Regions from separate parts of the Micromonospora echinofusca genome, predicted to be linked through region 2. Evidence: riboswitches for the same ligand, from Rfam matches in the RefSeq annotation. Region 2 holds a riboswitch; each other region holds the start of a gene.
What was found. A riboswitch is a leader RNA that binds a small molecule or an ion and turns the genes downstream of it on or off. The one in region 2 is predicted to bind cobalamin.
Positions count from the first base shown of each region.

Region 1: it holds a riboswitch for cobalamin, as region 2 does, so the genes downstream of both, cobN (cobaltochelatase subunit CobN) here and bluB (5,6-dimethylbenzimidazole synthase) in region 2, are expected to answer to the same signal.
Region 3: it holds a riboswitch for cobalamin, as region 2 does, so the genes downstream of both, GA0070610_RS31260 (ABC transporter substrate-binding protein) here and bluB (5,6-dimethylbenzimidazole synthase) in region 2, are expected to answer to the same signal.
Region 4: it holds a riboswitch for cobalamin, as region 2 does, so the genes downstream of both, GA0070610_RS14965 (ribonucleoside-diphosphate reductase subunit alpha) here and bluB (5,6-dimethylbenzimidazole synthase) in region 2, are expected to answer to the same signal.

Region 1 covers NZ_LT607733.1:2,477,429-2,481,776, reverse strand. Annotated here, with positions in the region: gene cobN (cobaltochelatase subunit CobN) at 1-2,228, opposite strand, end outside; cobalamin riboswitch at 2,627-2,756, opposite strand; gene GA0070610_RS10985 (hypothetical protein) at 2,836-3,171, opposite strand; gene GA0070610_RS10980 (MFS transporter) at 3,262-4,348, opposite strand, start outside.
Region 2 covers NZ_LT607733.1:6,231,273-6,235,620, forward strand. Annotated here, with positions in the region: gene GA0070610_RS26730 (LysM peptidoglycan-binding domain-containing protein) at 1-875, shown strand, start outside; gene GA0070610_RS26735 (Rieske 2Fe-2S domain-containing protein) at 1,100-1,951, opposite strand; gene bluB (5,6-dimethylbenzimidazole synthase) at 2,093-2,725, opposite strand; cobalamin riboswitch at 2,776-2,950, opposite strand; gene GA0070610_RS26745 (EamA family transporter) at 3,072-3,989, shown strand; gene GA0070610_RS26750 (crotonase/enoyl-CoA hydratase family protein) at 4,032-4,348, shown strand, end outside.
Region 3 covers NZ_LT607733.1:5,766,107-5,770,454, forward strand. Annotated here, with positions in the region: gene GA0070610_RS31255 (FecCD family ABC transporter permease) at 1-523, opposite strand, end outside; gene GA0070610_RS31260 (ABC transporter substrate-binding protein) at 529-1,539, opposite strand; cobalamin riboswitch at 1,569-1,747, opposite strand; gene GA0070610_RS24690 (ABC transporter ATP-binding protein) at 1,832-2,497, opposite strand; gene GA0070610_RS24695 (ABC transporter ATP-binding protein) at 2,520-3,551, opposite strand; gene GA0070610_RS24700 (ABC transporter permease) at 3,548-4,348, opposite strand, start outside.
Region 4 covers NZ_LT607733.1:3,424,803-3,429,150, reverse strand. Annotated here, with positions in the region: gene GA0070610_RS14975 (cation transporter) at 156-857, opposite strand; gene GA0070610_RS14970 (ArsR/SmtB family transcription factor) at 857-1,186, opposite strand; cobalamin riboswitch at 1,423-1,637, shown strand; gene GA0070610_RS14965 (ribonucleoside-diphosphate reductase subunit alpha) at 1,857-4,202, shown strand; gene GA0070610_RS14960 (ribonucleotide-diphosphate reductase subunit beta) at 4,241-4,348, shown strand, end outside.

The sequences.
Region 1 (4,348 bases), 3.2 Mb from region 2:
AGGGCCTCGATCAGGTCGACCGCGTCGGCGGCGGTCACGCCCGGCCCGTCCACGGTCTCGGTCAGCGCCTCGGGCACGGTGAGCCGCCGGCCCGGCTCCGCGAGCAGCGCCTGCTCGTCCAGCCCGTACGCGGCGGCCAGGGCCTGCCGCAGGCCGGGCAGCGCGCGGGCGCCGCCCCACACCTGCGGGGCGCGCAGCACGGCGAGCACGAGGTTGACCCGGGCCTCGCCGGTGGGCGCGGCGGCGAGCACGTGCAGGCCGTCGCGGATCTGCACGTCCTTGACCTCGCACAGGTAGCCGTCGAGGTGCAGCACGAAGTCGTCGAAGTCGTCGGCGTCGGGCATGGCCTCGGCGTGCAGGTCGTGGTGCAGCTCGGCGGCGCGCACCAGGTCCCAGATCTGGGCCCGCAGGGTCGGCACCTTGGCCGGGTCGAGGGCCTGCACGGTGGCGTACTCGTCGAGCAGCTGCTCCAGCTTCGCCAGGTCGCCGTACGTCTCGGCGCGGGCCATCGGCGGCACCAGGTGGTCGACGACGACGGCGTGCGCGCGCCGCTTGGCCTGGGTGCCCTCGCCGGGGTCGTTGACGATGAACGGGTAGACCAGCGGCAGGTCGCCGAGGACGGCGTCCGGGGCGCAGTCGGCGGCCAGCCCGAGGCCCTTGCCGGGCAGCCACTCCAGGGTGCCGTGCTTGCCCAGGTGCACCACGGCGTCCGCGCCGAACCCGCCGTCGGCGACGGGCGCGGCCAGCCAGCGGTACGCGGCCAGGTAGTGGTGGCTGGGCGGCAGGTCCGGGTCGTGGTAGATGGCGATGGGGTTCTCGCCGAAGCCGCGCGGCGGCTGGATCAGCAGCACCACGTTGCCGAAGCGCAGCCCGGCGAGCACGATGTCGCCGCCGTCGGTGTAGAGCCCGCCGGGCGGCTCGCCCCAGTGGGCGAGCATCCGCTCCCGCAGCTCCGCCGGCACCTGGTCGAACCAGCGCCGGTAGACCTCCCCCGGCACCCGCGCCTCGGCGGCGCCGAGCTGTTCCGGGGTGAGCCACTCGACGTCGTGGCCGCCGGCGGCGATGAGGGCGTGGATGAGCGCGTCGCCGTCGTCGGGCACCGGGGCATCGCCGAGGTGGTAGCCGGCGTCGGCCAGGGCGGCGAGCAGCCGCACCGCCGAGGCGGGGGTGTCCAGGCCCACGGCGTTGCCGACCCGGGAGTGCTTCGTCGGGTACGAGCTGAGCACCACCGCGAGCCGCTTGTCGGCCTGGGGCACGTGCCGCAGCCGGGCGTGCCGCACGGCGATGCCGGCCACCCGGGCGGCCCGCTCCGGGTCGGCCGCGTAGGTGGAGAGCCCGTCGGCGTCGATCTTCTTGAACGAGAACGGCACGGTGACGATCCGGCCGTCGAACTCGGGGATCGCCACCTGCATGGCGGCGTCCAGCGGGGACAGTCCGGCGTCGCTGTCGGCCCACTGCTCACGGGTGCTGGTCAGGCAGAGCGCCTGGATCACCGGCACGTCGAGGGCGGCGAGCGCGCCCACGTCCCAGGCGTCCTCGTCGCCCCCGCCGGAGGCGTCGGCGGCGACCGTGCCGCCGGCCGCGAGCACGGTGACCAGCAGGGCGTCGCAGCGGGCGAAGAGCCCGAGCGGTCCCGCGCCGGCGGTCAGGCCGCGCAGCGAGCCGCAGTAGATGGGCAGCGGGTCGCCGCCGGCCGCGTCGACGGCGTCGGCGAGGACGTCGACGAATCCGGTGTTCCCGGCGAGGGCGTGCGCCCGGTAGAAGACGATGCCCACGGTCGGCCGGTCCGGCCGCGCGGGCCGCTCGCCGTGGATGCCGTACGTCGGCGTGGGCGCGGGTGAGGCGAAGCCCTCGCCGGTGAGCAGCACCGTGTCGGAGAGGAAGCGGGCGAGCTGGGCGAGGTTCTCCGGCCCGCCCTCGACCAGGTAGGCCAGCGCCTGGGTGGCCACCCCGGAGGCCACCGTGGACGCCGCCATCAGCTCCGCGTCCGGCACGTTCTCGCCGCCGAGCACGACCGTCGGCACGCCGGACGCCAGCACCGCCGCGAGCCCGTCCGGCCACGCCTGCCGGCCGCCGAGCAGGCGTACGACGGCGAGGTCCACGCCGTCGAGCAGCGCGGGCACGGCGTCGGCGGCGACCCGGGCGGGGTTGGCGAGCCGGTAGTCGGCGCCGCTGGCGCGGGCGGCGAGCAGGTCGGTGTCGGCGGTGGACAGCAGCAGGATGCGCACGCATGACTCCGGAGAGTGACACCCTGGTCGGCGCGGGGACGACCGGGCGGGGCGAGGGGTGGGCGCGATTCAGCGGGTACGGCGCGCCGGCGGCCAGCTCACCGGCGGGCCGGCGGGGTCGGGCGACGCGACGCGGGCGTCAGCGGCAGGTGGCGAGGGCACACCCGGGCGCGGCGGCGACCGGACCTGGCACGGTGTGGGCGCGACCGACGGTGGGCGCGGTGCGGGCCGGCGGGCGCGCGGCGGCCCGGCGGCTGGCCGGCGGCGCGGAAATACCGCCGCCCACGGGGCCGCTGCCACGGCCGGGCACAGTGCGACGATGATCGTCGATGGTGGAGACGCGGTGCGTCATCGGGTCCTCCTCGGGTGTCCACGCCCTGGGGTCACTCCGACGGCCGAAGTATCCTGGCTCCCGGATCGACGCTCACCCCCGGCCTTCCAACCGCGCACGCACGGCCGTGACTCACGAGGGGGGATCGCTCCCCGGTGACAGTGGCGGGACCGCGCCGGAATCGCACCGGCTTCCTTCACTGCCGTCAGGCCGCGAATGCTGCCACACCCCGGCGCCGCCGGTCAACGCCGCCCCGACCGGCCGGCGGCGGACCCGTCAGCGGGCGTGGCGCTCCGGGTGGGCCCGGTTCCACACCCGCATCCGCTCCGGGTAGCCGGTGCGGGCGGCCTCGTACAGCGGCACCGCGTGCTTGCGGGCGATGGAGCCGGCGGCGCGCGGCGAGCCGGTGCGACGGCGGATCCACTCGCCGTCGTGGGCGATGGCGACGACGGTGGTGTCGGTCGCGGTGGTCTCCGGTTCCAGGTAGAACTCCACGCCCCGGCGGCTGGTCACGAACGCCTCCAGCGCGGCCAGGTCCTCCCGGGTCGCCTCCCGGTCGAGCTTCGTCGGGGTCGGGTCGGCGGCCCGCGACCGCCGGTTGAACCAGCCCATGTCCCGCTCCTCTCCTCCGGGTCCTCCCAGTGCAGCACCCTTACCTGCGAGGCGGCTGCGAGCGGGGTGTGAGTGCCCCGCCAGGTGACCTCAGCGGGCCGGCGGGCGGGTGGCCGGCACCAGGGCGAGGGTGGGCAGCAGCAACAGCGGCACGACGAGCAGTGCCCGCAGGGTGCCGACCCGGTCGCCGAGCAGGCCCAGCAGCGGCGGGCCGGCCAGGAAGGCGGTGTAGCCGATCACGGCGACCACGCTGACGCGGGCCGGCGCCCGCCGCTCGTCGTCGGCCGCCGCGCTCATCCCGACCGGGAAGCCCAGCGACGCGCCGATCCCCCAGAGCGCGACGCCGGCGATCGCCACCGGCCCGGAGCCGGCGAGCACCGCCACGGCCGCGCCGACCGTGGCGAGCACGATGGTGCCGGACAGCACGGGCACCCGGCCCCAACGGTCCAGCGCGACGGTGCCCAGCATGCGCCCCATGGTCATGCCGACGACGAAGACGCCGAAGACCGCCGCCCCGGCCGCCTCGCCGAGGTCGTGGCCGTCGATGAAGGCGACCGCCAGCCAGTCGTTGGCGCTGCCCTCGGCGAACGCCGCCACCAGCACCAGCAGGCCGATGAGCAGGGTACGCGGTTCCCGCCAGGCGGCCAGCAGCTCGCGGCGGCGCTCGGCCGGGGCGGCCGACGCGGAGGCGGTGCCGCTCTCGGCCGCCGGCAGGAACGACCGTACGGCCAGCAGCGTGCCGAGCAGCACCACCGCGGCCAGCGCGGCCAGGTGCGCGGCGACCGGCACGCCGAGGCGGGCCGCCCCGGCGCCCAGGCCGGCGCCGGCCACGGAACCGAGGCTCCACGCCGCGTGGAAGCGGGGCATGACCGTACGACCCAGCCGCCGCTCGACCGCCGCGCCCTCGACGTTCATCGCCACGTCGCAGATGCCGGAGCCGTAGCCGAGGGCGCACAGCCCCACCGCGACCCCGGCCGGGGAGCCGGCCAGGGCCCCGATTCCCGTCACGGTCAGCCCGGTCGCGACGACCAGGGTGGAGAGGGCGACGGTGCGGGCCGCGCCCAGCCGCTGGGCCACCAGGCCGGCGGTGGGCATCGCGAGGAGCGCGCCGACGGACATGGCGAGCAGCAGCAGCCCGAGCCGGCCGGCGCTGAGCCCGAGCGCGTCCCGGGCGGCG
Region 2 (4,348 bases):
CCAGCCGCGACGACGGGCGGCTCTTCCTGCGGGCGCTGGCGCTGGCCGGCTGGTTCGGCTGGGCCACGTTCGCCTTCTCCGTGCTGGTCGAGCTCGGCGCGCAGGCGCTGCGCCGACCCGCGCCCCGGCTGCCCGGGATGAGCCGCCAGCAGCGGGCCGCCGCCGCGCTGGTCGGTTCGGTCGCGCTGATCCTCGCGGCCAGCCCGGCGGCGAGTGCCGCGACGGCGATGACCGGCCCGTACGCCCTGCCGGCAGCGCCGCCGGCAACGGTCGCCTCGTCCGCCCCGGCCACCTCCGACGACGCTCAGGCGGTCTACCGGGTGGCCCGGGGCGACCACCTGGGCGCCGTCGCCCGGCGTTACCTGGACGGGTTCGCCGACTACCGGGAGCTGGCCGAGCTGAACCGGCTCGGCGACCCCGACCGGATCCACCCGGGTCAGCTGCTGAAGCTCCCCGGGGACGCCGAGGACCGTGGTGCCCGCCGGCACGCCACCGGCCGCCTCGTCGCCCGCCCGGCCCCACCCGAACCCGCTCGCCCGGCACCCCCTCGCCCGGCCCCTGGGCAGGCCGTCCCGGAGCGGGCGACGCCGCCTCCGCCGGCAGCCGAGGCCCCCGTGCCGCCCCCGGCGGGAACGAACGCCGGTGAGGCCCCGACCGTGACGGTGGGAGCCGCCCGGGCCGGCCAGCCCGATCGGGTGAACCGGCCTCTCGCGGTCTCCGCCGTCCTGGCGGTGGCGAGCATCGTCGGCGCGCAGATCGGCGCGGTCCTGGGCCTACGTCGCCGCCCGGGTCACGTACCGGCCGGCGGGTCGGCCGGCCGGGCCCACCCGGGCTCGGCCCGCGACACCTCGATCGGCCGTCACCGCCGCCCGTGACCAGCCCCTGACCCGCTCCTGACCACCGCCCCGGGCGAAGCGAACCGCCTCTCCACGTCGCCGCCCGCCAGACGCTCCGGGCCGGGCCGGTAGACATCGATCAAGAAGTTCGGTCAACCCGGGAGATCGAACCCGACCCGAACCTCTTGATCGCCCCCGGGAGGCTGAGCCGGGAGGCCGGGAGTCGCGGCGGCCGGAAGGCCGGGGCGCGGCGGCCGGGCCGGTCAGGGGAGGCGGGTCTCCAGGACGCCGTCGACGATGCGGGTCGGCAGGACCTGCTGGTCGTTGCCGGACGGGCCGTGCACCACCTCGCCGCCGTTGAGGCGGAACGCGCTGCCGTGCCACGGGCAGACCACGCACGCGTGACCGTCGATCTCCTGCACCTCGCCCTCGCCCAGCGGACCGCTCTGGTGCGGGCAGCGCTCCAGCATGACGGTCACCTCGTCGCCGTGCCGGTAGAGGATCACCGAGACGTCGTCGACCTCCCGGGTGATCAGTTGGCGCTGCGGCAGGGCGGCCATGTCGGCGAGGGAGTGCCACCCGTCGCTCATCCGGTGCAGCTCGGAGATGCTCTGGTTGACCTGGGCGCCCTGCTTGTACGCGAGGTGCCCCCCGATGTACGCGCCCATGCTGGCCGCACCGAGGCCGAGGAAGCCGAGCGTACGGCCGAGGTTGTGCCGGCCGGTCATCCGGGCGGCCACCGAGCCGGCGTAGAACGCCAGGCCGACGCTGTTGGACGCGGCGTGCACCAGGCCGACCCGGCGCTGGTCGCGGGCCAGTGCCGCCCAGTCGTTGAGGCCGGCGACGGCGGCCGGGAGGGCGCTGACGGTGCCCACCGCGCACAGCGTGGTGGCGGCCCGGCGCTGCCCCGGCATGAGGTCCAGCACCGCCGTGCTGATCCACGCGCCGACCGGCACCTGCACCATCGCCGGGTGCAGCGGATGGCCCAGCCACACGCCGTGCAGCAGGTCACGGACCCGCTGCGGTCGGAGGGTGGCCTGGACGGCGCGCTGCAACCGGTCGCCGACCCGGTCCAGCCCGGATGCCTGCTCGATCTTCGTCAGGAGTGCTCGCACCCGTACCGACTTCCCGGCAGGAGCCGCCGCAAACCGGTCGGCGGTGACGGATCCGCAGCGGTACGTGAGGAGCGCCCCGCCGACCCGGAACGGGACGCCCCCACCGAGGTCAGCGTGGGCAGGACTCGCGGGCCAGCGCGGTCAGGGCGCCGTCGGGGCCGCCCAGCGGTCGTGGTGGATCGCGTCGGCCAGCGGGCGCTTCTGCCGCCAGCCGTGCCGGGCGAGGTCGGGTACCGCCTCGAAGTGGGTGACCGGCCCGAGGCAGAGCCACGCCACCGGTCGGATCCCGTCGGGGATGCCGAGCAGCTCGGCGAGCCAGAGCTCCCGGTAGAACGACACCCAGCCCACCCCGAGCCCCTCGGCGGTCGCGGCGAGCCAGAGGTTCTGGATGGCGAGGCAGGTCGAGTAGAGCCCGGTGTCGGCGATGGCGTGCCGGCCGAGCACGGCGGGGCCGCCCCGGGCCTGGTCGTGGGTGACCACCACGGACAGCGTCGACTCCAGGACACCGTCGATCTTGATGCGGGCGAACCGCTCGGCCACCTCCCCGTCGAGCGTCGCGGCGAAGGCGTCCCGCTCGGTGTGCACGTGCTCGTGGAACCGGCGGCGCAGCTCCGGGTCGCGCACCACGACGAAGTCCCAGGGCTGCGAGTAGCCGACGCTCGGCGCGGCGTGCGCCGCCGCCAGCACCCGGTGCAGCGTCTCCTCGGGCACCGGCGCCCCGGTGAACTGGGCGCGTACGTCCCGGCGGCGGTGGATGACGTCGTACAGATCCAAGGCAGGCTCCCGCTGCGCTCGGCCCACGCCACACCGGACGCGGGCACCGGACGCGAGGCCGGTCTTCGGACTCCCGGATCGACGCCTGGCCGTCCGCCTTCCCGGCCCGGGCGGGCCAGTGGCTGCGCGTACGCGTGGACGGTGGCTCCCCGGTCACCGCGGCGGGCCCGTGCCGGATTCGCACCGGCTTCCCGATTCTCCCCGCTCGCGCGGGGCACCTCACATGATCGTGCCGTCGGCGATGCTAGCGCCGCCCGGCCCGCCCCGGTCCGGCGGGCGGCGCAGCGCACCCGCAGCAGTGGAAATCCGGTCGCGGGCCGCACGCTCCGGTACCACTGTGGTCCGGGTGTACGCACTCTCCTCCCGCCCGCTGCCGGCCGGTCGACCGGCGACCCGACTGACGCTCGCGCTGGGGCAGCCCCGGGCCGTGCCGCCGCCGCTGCTGATGCTGCTCGGCATGCTCTCCACCCAGGTCGGCGCGGCCGTCGCCAAGCAACTCTTCGGCAGCACCAGCGCCAGCGGCACCACCACGCTGCGGCTCGGCTTCGCCGCGCTCATCCTGCTGGTCCTGGCCCGGCCGGGGCTGCGCCTGGGCTGGCGTACCGCCGGTCTGGTCGCGGCGTTCGGGCTGGCCCTGGCGGTGATGAACCTCGCCTTCTACGCGGCCCTGGACCGGGTGCCGCTGGGCGTCGCGGTCACCATCGGCTTCGCCGGGCCGCTGCTGGTGTCGCTGGCCGCCAGCCGCCGGCTCACCGACGTGGCGTGGGCGGCGCTGGCCGGCGGCGGGGTGCTGCTGATCAGCGGGCTCGGCGGGACGGGGGTGGACCGGCTGGGGCTGCTGTGCTGCGTGGCCGTCGCGGCGGGTTGGGCCGGCTACGTGCTGCTCGGCAAGGCGGTCAGCGCCCGGGTGCCGGGCAGCCGGGGCCTCGCGCTGGGGATGGCCGTCGCCGCGCTGGCCGTGCTGCCGTTCGGGGTCGCCGGCAGCGGCACGGCCCTGCTCGACCCGTGGACCCTCGCGCTGGGCGCGGCGGTGGCGCTGCTGTCGTCGGTGCTGCCGTACTCGGCGGAGATGGCGGCGCTGCGCCGGATGCCGGCCCGCGTCTTCGCGATCCTGCTCAGCCTGGAGCCGGCGATCGGCGCGCTGGTCGGGCTGGTGCTGCTGAGCGAACTGCTGGCCTGGCCGCAGGTGGCCGGGGTGGCCTGCGTGGTCGGCGCCGCGCTGGGCGCCACCCTGGTCCGCCCGGCCAGGTCCGCCCCGCGCTGACGCCCCTGGCGCCGCCGGCACCGCCGGGGGCATGCTGTCGGAATGGGCGTACGCGTCGAACGTGCCGCGGCGGTGACCACGGTGATCCTGGACCGCCCGGCGGCCCGCAACGCGGTCGACGGGCCGACGGCCCGGGCGCTGGCCGACGCGTTCCGTGCCTTCGAGGCCGACCCGGACGCCTCCGTGGCGGTGCTCTGGGGGGCCGGCGGCACGTTCTGCGCCGGGGCCGACCTGAAGGCCATCGGCACGCCGAGCGGCAACCGGGTCGAGGCGCAGGGGGACGGCCCGATGGGCCCGACCCGGATGACGCTCGGCAAGCCGGTGATCGCCGCGATCTCCGGGCACGCGGTGGCCGGCGG
Region 3 (4,348 bases), 470 kb from region 2:
CCAGCACGGCCCGCCGGCCGGCCACCGCGGCCACCACCGCGAACGCGGCCAGTGCCCCGGCGAAGGCGCCCCCGGTGAGCGCGGCGGCCCCGCCGCCGAAGCCCAGGACGAGCACCGCGACCGCGCCGAGCGACGCCCCGGAGGAGACCCCGAGCAGGTACGGGTCGGCCAGCGGGTTGCGGGTGACGGTCTGCATGACCGCGCCGACGGCCGCCAACCCGCCCCCCACCGCCGCGGCCCCGAGCACCCGGGGCAGGCGCAGCCGCCAGACGATGTGCTCGCGCAGCAGGGGCACCTCGGCGTGCGGGAGCCCCAGGCGGTCGGCCACGACCGACCAGACGGTCGACACGGGGATGTCGGCGGGCCCGATGGTGACGGCCACGCCGATCGACACGACCAGGCCCGCCAGCAGGGCCACCAGCAGCACCGCCAGGCCGACCGGGTGCGCCGCGCGGAACCCGGCGTGACGCACGGTTCCGGGGCCGGCGGGCCGGGTCGGGTCGGCGGCCGTGCGGCGGACCACGGCGGTCAGCGGTCCGCCCCGGCGGGGAGCTGCGCCACGCCCGCGGCGAGCGCCTCGACGCCGAGCACGACGCGTACCCCGGCGGAGGTGGACGAGAACGGGATGACGACGAAGCGTTGCCCGGCCACGGCGGGCAGGTCCTTCAGGCTGGGGTGCCGGGTCAGGAATGTCCGCTTCGCGGCGGCCGGGTCCCAGCCCGCGTCGACCAGCACGATCGCGTGGGGATCGCGGTCCACGACCGCCTCCCAACTGGTGTCGGCCCAGCCGCCGGTGAGGTCGCCGAACGCGTTGCGCACCCCGACCGCCGACATGATCATGTTTGGGCCGCCGCAGCAGGCCCCGACGCTCGGGGCGTCGGTGCCGGCGTCCCACCAGAGCACGGAGACGTCCCGCGCGCCGCCGATCCGGGCGGCGGCCGTGGCGATCCGGGAGCGCTGGTCGGCGATGAGCTTCTCGGCCCGCTCCGGCACCCCGAAGACGGCCGCCACGTCCCGGATCTCGGCGAACACGTCCTCGACGGTCAGCCTCGCCGGCCGGTGCTGCTTCGGGCATCCGGCCGGCGAGAGGTACGTGCCGACGCCGAGCCCCGCCAGCGCGGCGCGGTCGCCGACGCCCTCGTCGCCGAAGGCACTGTGGAACGAGGCGTAGACGAAGTCGGGCGCCGCCTCCAGCAGCTTCTCCTTCGCCGGGTACCTGTCCGACAGCACCGGCACGGCGGCGTACGCGGCGGCGTGCTCGGGCAGGATCGCGTCGTCCAGGTACGCCGTGCCGGCCATGCGGTCGGCGAGGCCGAGGGCCAGCATGATCTCGGTGGCGGGCTGGTTGAGGGTGACCGCCCGCTCGGGCGGGGCGGCGACGGTGACCGGCGTACCGCAGTTGGTCAGCGTGACCGGGGCGGCGGCCGGCGGCGGCGCCGTGGCCGGGTCGTCCGTGGCGCAGGCGCCGAGCAGGACGACGAGGACGGACATGGGCGCAACGCGCCGGGACAGGGTGGACCGCACTGCGCGCACGCGCATCGGGACCGCCTTCCAACACCTCGTGGACGGGTCATCGCAGTGCCGTGGCCGGTCTCCTGGCTGACGGGAAATGCGTCCGTGGCCGGCCTTCCCAGGCTTGACGCCCAGTGACCTCTTACGACGAGGGCCGCGAACTTCCCGATCACAGTGGCGAGGGCCGCACCGGTCTTCCACCGGCTTCCCGAACACCACGGCAGCGTCACCCTAGCCGCCGGCCGCCCCGGAAGTCACGGTGACGAACACCATCAGGGACGGTCGCGCCGAAGGCGGCCGGCGGGACGGCCGGTCGGGGCTACGCGGCGGCCGGCAGGTCGACCACGCGGGTCGCCCAGCGGGCCATCAGCGCCGGGTCGTGGGTGATGAGCAGGACCCCGGCGGCGTGCTGCCGCTGGTAGTCGGTGATGACGGCCGCGAGGTGCGCCTGGGTGGAGGCGTCGAGCATGGCGGTGGCCTCGTCGCAGAGCAGGTAGTCGGGCCGGTGCACGAGCGCGCGGGCGAGGCAGGCGCGTTGCAGCTGCCCGTCGCTGACCGCGTGCGGGCGGCGGGCGAGCAGGTCGGGCGTGAGGCCGACGAGGTCGGCCAGCTCCGCCGCCCGGGCCCGCGCCTGCTCGTCGGGGGTGCCGGTGGCGCGCAGCGGCTCGGCGATGATGTCGGCGAGGCCCAGCCGGGGGTCGGTGGCCGCGCGAGGGCTCTGGAACAGGATCGCGACGCGCGTACGGACGGCGGCGGGCAGCCGGTGCCGGGCCCCCGCCACCCGGTGGCCGTCGAGGGTGACGTGCCCGGCCTCGGGGGCGTGCAGCAGGGCGAGCACCCGGGCGAGGGTGGACTTGCCGCTGCCCGAGGGCCCGCGCAACCCGACCGTCTCACCGGGGGCGACGCGCAGGTCGACGCCGTCGAGGACGCGCCGGCCGCCGTAGGAGACGGCGACCCCGTGGGCCGCGAGCGCGGTGCTGGTCATGCCGGCGCTCCGGCGGTACTGGTCATGCCGGCGCTCCGAGGGTCAGCGGGTGGTGGCAGGCGACTCTGCCCGGTCCGCCCGCCGGGGGCGCGGGCGGGGTGCGGCAGACGTCGGTGGCGCGCCCGCAGCGCGGGGCGAAGGCGCAGCCGGGCGGCAGGTCGGTGAGCATCGGCGGATGGCCGGGGACGGGCCGGAAGGCCCGTTCGGGCAGGGCGTCGAGCAGACCTGCGGTGTACGGGTGGGCGGGCGCCGCGAACAACTCGGCCGTCGGCCGCCGTTCCACGATGCGGCTGGCGTACATGACGGCGACCGTGTCCGCGACCCGACGGGCGGCGGCCAGGTCGTGGGTGATGAGCAGGACGGCTCCGCCGGAGTCGCAGCGGCGGCGCAGCAGGTCGAGGGTGTGGTCGACCAGTGGCCGGTCGAGGCCCGTGGTGGGCTCGTCGGCGAGCAGCAGCGGCGGGTCGGGAGCGAGGGCGAGGGCGGTGGCCAGGCGCTGGGCCATGCCGCCGGAGAGTTCGTGGGGATAGCGGTCGAGGTCGGTGGGGTCGAGACCCACCTCGGCGGCGACCCGCTCGGCCGCCGCGGGTGCCTCGCGCCGGGAGTGCCCGTGGGCGCGCAGGGTCTCCTCCAGCAGCCGCCGTCCCGTCCGTACGGGGTTCAGCGCGGTGGCGGGGCTCTGCGGCACCAGCCCGACGGCGCGTCCGCGTACGACGCGGGCGAGCTGGCGCTCGGAGGCGCCGGTGAGGTCGACCCGCTCCCCGGTGGGCCGGTGCAGGCGGGCCTGACCGGTGACCGTGGCGTTGCCGGGGAGCAGGCCGAGCAGGGCGTGCGCGAGCACCGACTTGCCGCAGCCCGACTCCCCGACCACCGCCAGCAGTTCGCCCGGGTGGACGGTCAGGTGCAGGTCGGTGACGGCCTGCACCACGGCGTCGCGGAGCTGGAAGCGGACGGTCAGCCCGTCGACCTCCAGCAGGCCGGGCCGACCGCCGGCGCCGACACCACCCGTGCCGCCGGAGTCGGCCGGATCGACGGTTCCGGGGGTGGTGGTCACAGGTTCAGCTCCGCTCGTACGCGCGGGTCGAGGCGGTCGCGCCAGCGGCCGGTGAGGGCGGCCAGGGCCAGCGTGACGACGACGAGGAGCAGGCCGGGCACGATGCTGGCCCACCAGGCGCCGGTGAGCAGGGACCGCTGCCCGTCGTTGATCATGTTGCCGATCGAGGCCAGGTGCGGGGGCAGGCCGAGACCGAGGAAGGACAGCGCGGTCTCGTGCCAGACGGCGTGCGGCACCATCAGCGTGGTGGCCAGCGCCAGCCGGGGCAGCACGTGCGGGAGCAGATGTCGGGTGATCACCCGGGTGCGGCTGGCGCCACCGGAGATCGCGGCGTCGATGAACGGCCGGGTACGCAGGCTGAGCAGCTCCGAGCGGACGATGCGGGCGGTGGAGAGCCAGTGCGTCAGCCCGATCGACAGGATCACCGCGCCCAGGCTCGGGCGCAGCATCGCGACGATGAAGATGCCCAGCAGCAGGTGCGGCAGCGCCGCGATGGTGTCGACCACCCGCATCAGCACCCGGTCGACCCAGCCGCCCAGGGTGCCGGCCACCGCGCCGACGAGGCCGCCGATCACGGTGGCGACGAGCGCGGCGACCGCGCCGACGAGCAGCGAGACCCGCAGGCCGTAGAGGCTGCGGTGGGCCACGTCGCGACCCAGGTCGTCGGTGCCGGCCGGGTGCGTCCAGGAGGGCGCGAGCCTGGTCCGGGCCAGGTCCACCGCGCTCTCGTCGAGCGGCCAGAGCACGGGGGCGAGGAGGCAGGCCAGGCCCGCGCCGACGAGCACGGCCCAGGAGAC
Region 4 (4,348 bases), 2.8 Mb from region 2:
TGCCGGTGGTACGTCGTGGCGAGGTGACCGACGAGGCGTGGACGGTGATCGCGTCGCCGCTGCCGGAGCCTGGTGCTTCGCGGCGGCGGCGCGATCACCGGCGGGTCGACGACGGACCCGGTGACGGCCGCACCGGGAGCTGCCGAACGGCCCGCTCAGCATCCGCCCGCGCAGTCCGTCGTACGGCTGCTCGTCGCCGGGCCGGCCGGGCCGAGGCCGGGCGTGCAGCAGGCGTCACCGCGCCACGCCTCGCGGCCCTCCTTCACCGCCACCGCCGCGATGACCAGCGCGGCGACGGGGTCGGCCCAGGACCACCCGAACAGGCTGTTCAATCCCAGGCCCACGAGCAGTACGGCGGACAGGTAGGTGCACAGCAGGGTCTGCTTGGAGTCCGCGACCGCCGAGCGGGAGCCGAGTTCCCGGCCGGCGCGGCGCTGCGCGTACGACAGCCCTGGCATGATCGCCAGCGACAGTGCGGCGAGCACCAGGCCGACGCTGGAATGCCCGGCCTCGGCGCCGCCGAGCAGCGCCCGTGTCGACTCCACCGTGACGTACGCCGCGAGCGCGAAGAACGAGACCGCGATGATCCGTAGCGCGACCCTCTCGCGGGACTCCGGGTCGCGGCCGGCGAACTGCCATGCCACCGCCGCCGCCGACGACACCTCGATCACCGAGTCCAGCCCGAAGCCGATCAGCGCGGTCGACGACGCGAGCGTGCCGGCGGTGATCGCCACGACCGCCTCGACGACGTTGTAGGTGATGGTGGCGGCGACCAGCAGCCGCACCCGGCGGGCGAGCACCTGGCGGCGTGCCGGCGACGGCCCGACCGGTGCGGGGTCGATCAGGGGCAGGCTCATCAGCAGCAGCCCTTCTCGGCGGAGACCGGGCAGGCGGCGGGGTCGACCGTCAGGGCGAGGCCGAGCAGGTCGGTCAGGGCGTGGGCCAGTCGGGCGTCGGCCAACTCGTAGCGGGTGCGCCGCCCCTGGGGCGCGGCGACCACGAGGCCGCAGCCGCGCAGGCACGACAGGTGGTTCGACAGGTTCTGCCGGGTCGTGCCCAGCAGTTCGGCCAGCTCTGCGGGATAGCCCGGCCCGTCGCGTAGCGCCAGCAGCAGCCGCGCCCGGGTCGGATCGGACAGGGCGTGACCGAAGCGCGCCAGCACCTGACCGTACGTCAACGTCTCCACGCCCCGATGGTACAGCCGACGATGTATCGAGCGGAGGCGGCTCGGTGCGCGCTGGTCTCGTGGGCCGGACGTCGACGGGGCGCGACGCCGTCGACGGGACCGGCCCGCTGGCGCAACGGCCCGCCGGCGGTGTATCGACGCGGGCATCCGGCGTGCGATCGACAGGCGTCGTCCGGCTCGCCGACGACACGCCCGGGACCGACATGTGGGGTGTGACAACGCCGCCAACCCTATATATGGTGTCGGGCGCAGCTGGTTCGGCCGCTCATCCGGAGCGGTCGAGGCAAGAGGGAACCCGGTGGGAATCCGGGACTGCCCCGCAGCGGTGAGTGGGAACGACCGCCGTCATCAGCACTGGGCCGCCAACGGCCTGGGAAGCGACGGCCAGTAGGAGACCGGCGAGTCCGGTCACGCCCGCGAGTCCGAAGACCTGCCAGTGCGCCGTACGCCCGCATCAGGGTGTGTGGCGGTCCGAGGCCGCGTGGGACGGCCGACGCCATCCCGACGCGTGCTCGCGCGCGTCGTCGTCGGTGTCCGCTCCCCGCGTGCCCCAGGAAATCCGTCTGGGATCAAGGCTCGCGAGGAGTGAGTGGTGACAGTCACCGAGGTTGTTCCGGCCGCCGGCACGGCGGTCGACGATGCGGCCGTGGCGGGCCAGCGGCGACCGCAGATGCGGGTCCGCAAGCGCGACGGCGGCACCGAGGCGGTCGACGTCAACCGGATCGTCCGGGCGGTCGAGCGGTGGGCCGACGACCTCGCCGACGTCGACCCGCTGCGGGTGGCGACCCGGACGATCAGCGGCCTGTACGACGGGGCGACGACGGCCGAACTGGACCGGCTGTCCATCCAGACCGCCGCGGAGATGATCGGCGAGGAGCCGCAGTACTCGCGGCTGGCGGCCCGCCTGCTGGCCGGGTACGTCGACAAGGAGGTCCGCCGGCAGGGCATCGGCTCCTTCAGCGAGGCGATCCGGCGCGGGTACGCCGAGGGGCTGATCGGTGACGACACCGCGGCGTTCGTCGCCGCCCACGCCGGCGTCCTCGACGCCGCCGTCGACCCGCGCGGCGACCTGCGCTTCGAGTACTTCGGGTTGCGTACGGTCTACGACCGCTACCTGCTGCGTCACCCGACGAGCCGGCTGGTGCTGGAGACCCCGCAGTACTGGTTGCTGCGCGTGGCCTGCGGCCTGTCGCAGACGCCGGACGAGGCGGTCGAGTTCTACCGGCTGATGTCGAGCCTGGCGTACCTGCCGAGTTCACCGACGCTGTTCAACTCCGGCACCCGGCACACGCAGATGTCCTCCTGCTACCTGGTCGACTCCCCGCGCGACGAGCTGGACTCGATCTACCAGCGGTACGCGCAGGTGGCGAACCTGTCGAAGTTCGCCGGCGGCATCGGCATCGCCTTCTCCCGGGTCCGCTCCCGGGGCGCGCTGATCAGGGGCACCAACGGGCAGTCCAACGGGATCGTGCCGTGGCTGCGGACGCTCGACGCCTCGGTGGCAGCGGTCAACCAGGGCGGCCGGCGCAAGGGCGCGGCCTGCGTCTACCTGGAGCCGTGGCACCCGGACGTCGAGGAGTTCCTCCAACTGCGCGACAACACCGGTGAGGACGCCCGGCGCACCCACAACCTGAACCTGGCCAACTGGATCCCGGACGAGTTCATGCGGCGGGTGGAGGCCGACGGGATGTGGTCGCTGTTCGACCCCGACGTGGTGCCGGAGCTGCCGGACCTGTGGGGCGAGCAGTTCGACGCGGCGTACCGGGCCGCCGAGGAGCAGGGCCGCTACGTGCGGCAGGTCCCGGCGCGCGAGCTGTACGGGCGGATGATGCGTACCCTCGCCCAGACCGGCAACGGGTGGATGACGTTCAAGGACGCCGCGAACCGGCTGTGCAACCAGACCGCCGAGGCGGGCAACGTGGTGCACCTGTCCAACCTGTGCACCGAGATCATCGAGGTGTCCAGTGACGGCGAGACCGCCGTGTGCAACCTCGGCTCGGTCAACCTCGCCGCCCACCTGGGCGCCGACGGCATCGACTGGCAGCGGCTGCGCGCCACCGTCCGCACCGCCGTGACGTTCCTCGACCGGGTCATCGACATCAACTACTACCCGACGCCGCAGGCGGCGGCGAGCAACCCCCGCTGGCGGCCCGTCGGGCTCGGGCTGATGGGCTTGCAGGACGTGTTCTTCGCGCTGCGGCTGCCGTTCGACTCCCCGGCCGCGCGGGAGCTGTCCACCCGGATCAGCGAGGAGCTGTACCTGACCGCCCTGGAGACCTCCGCCGACCTGGCGGAACGCTCGGGCGCCCACCCGGCGTACGGGCGGACCCGGGCGGCGCGCGGGCAGCTGCAACCCGACCTGTGGGGCGTGACGGGCACCCAGCCGGCGCGGTGGGCCGCGCTGCGGGAGCGGGTCGCCGCGTACGGGCTGCGCAACTCGCTGCTGGTGGCGATCGCGCCGACCGCCACCATCGCCTCGATCGCCGGCTGCTACGAGTGCATCGAGCCGCAGGTGTCCAACCTGTTCAAGCGCGAGACCCTGTCGGGGGAGTTCCTCCAGGTCAACACCGCCCTCGTACGGGAGCTGAAGGCGCGTGGCCTGTGGACGGAGCGGATCCGCACGGCCATCAAGCGCGCCGAGGGCTCCGTGCGGGACGTCGCGGAACTGCCGGCCGAGGTGCGGGAGCTGTTCCGTACCGCATGGGAGCTGCCGCAGCGGGCGTTGATCGACCTGGCCTCGGCCCGCGCCCCGTACATCGACCAGTCGCAGTCGCTGAACCTGTTCCTGGCCGCCCCGACGATCGGCAAGCTCTCCTCGATGTACCTGTACGCCTGGAAGGCCGGGCTGAAGACGACGTACTACCTGCGGTCGCGGCCGGCCACCCGGATCCAGCAGGCCACGGTCGCGCCCGCCGGGCCGGCGCGCGCCGCCGGCCTCGTCGCGCCGGTGGCGACCGTCGACGAGGCGCTGGCCTGCTCCCTGGAGAACCCCGAGTCGTGCGAGGCCTGCCAGTGACCACCCCGACCACCACCAGCGAACCGAGGACCGCCCACATGCTGCTAGACCCGGGGATGGATCTCACCCTGCGCCCGATGCGTTACCCGCACTTCTTCGACCGCTTCCGTGACGCCATCCGCAACACCTGGACCGTGGAGGAGGTC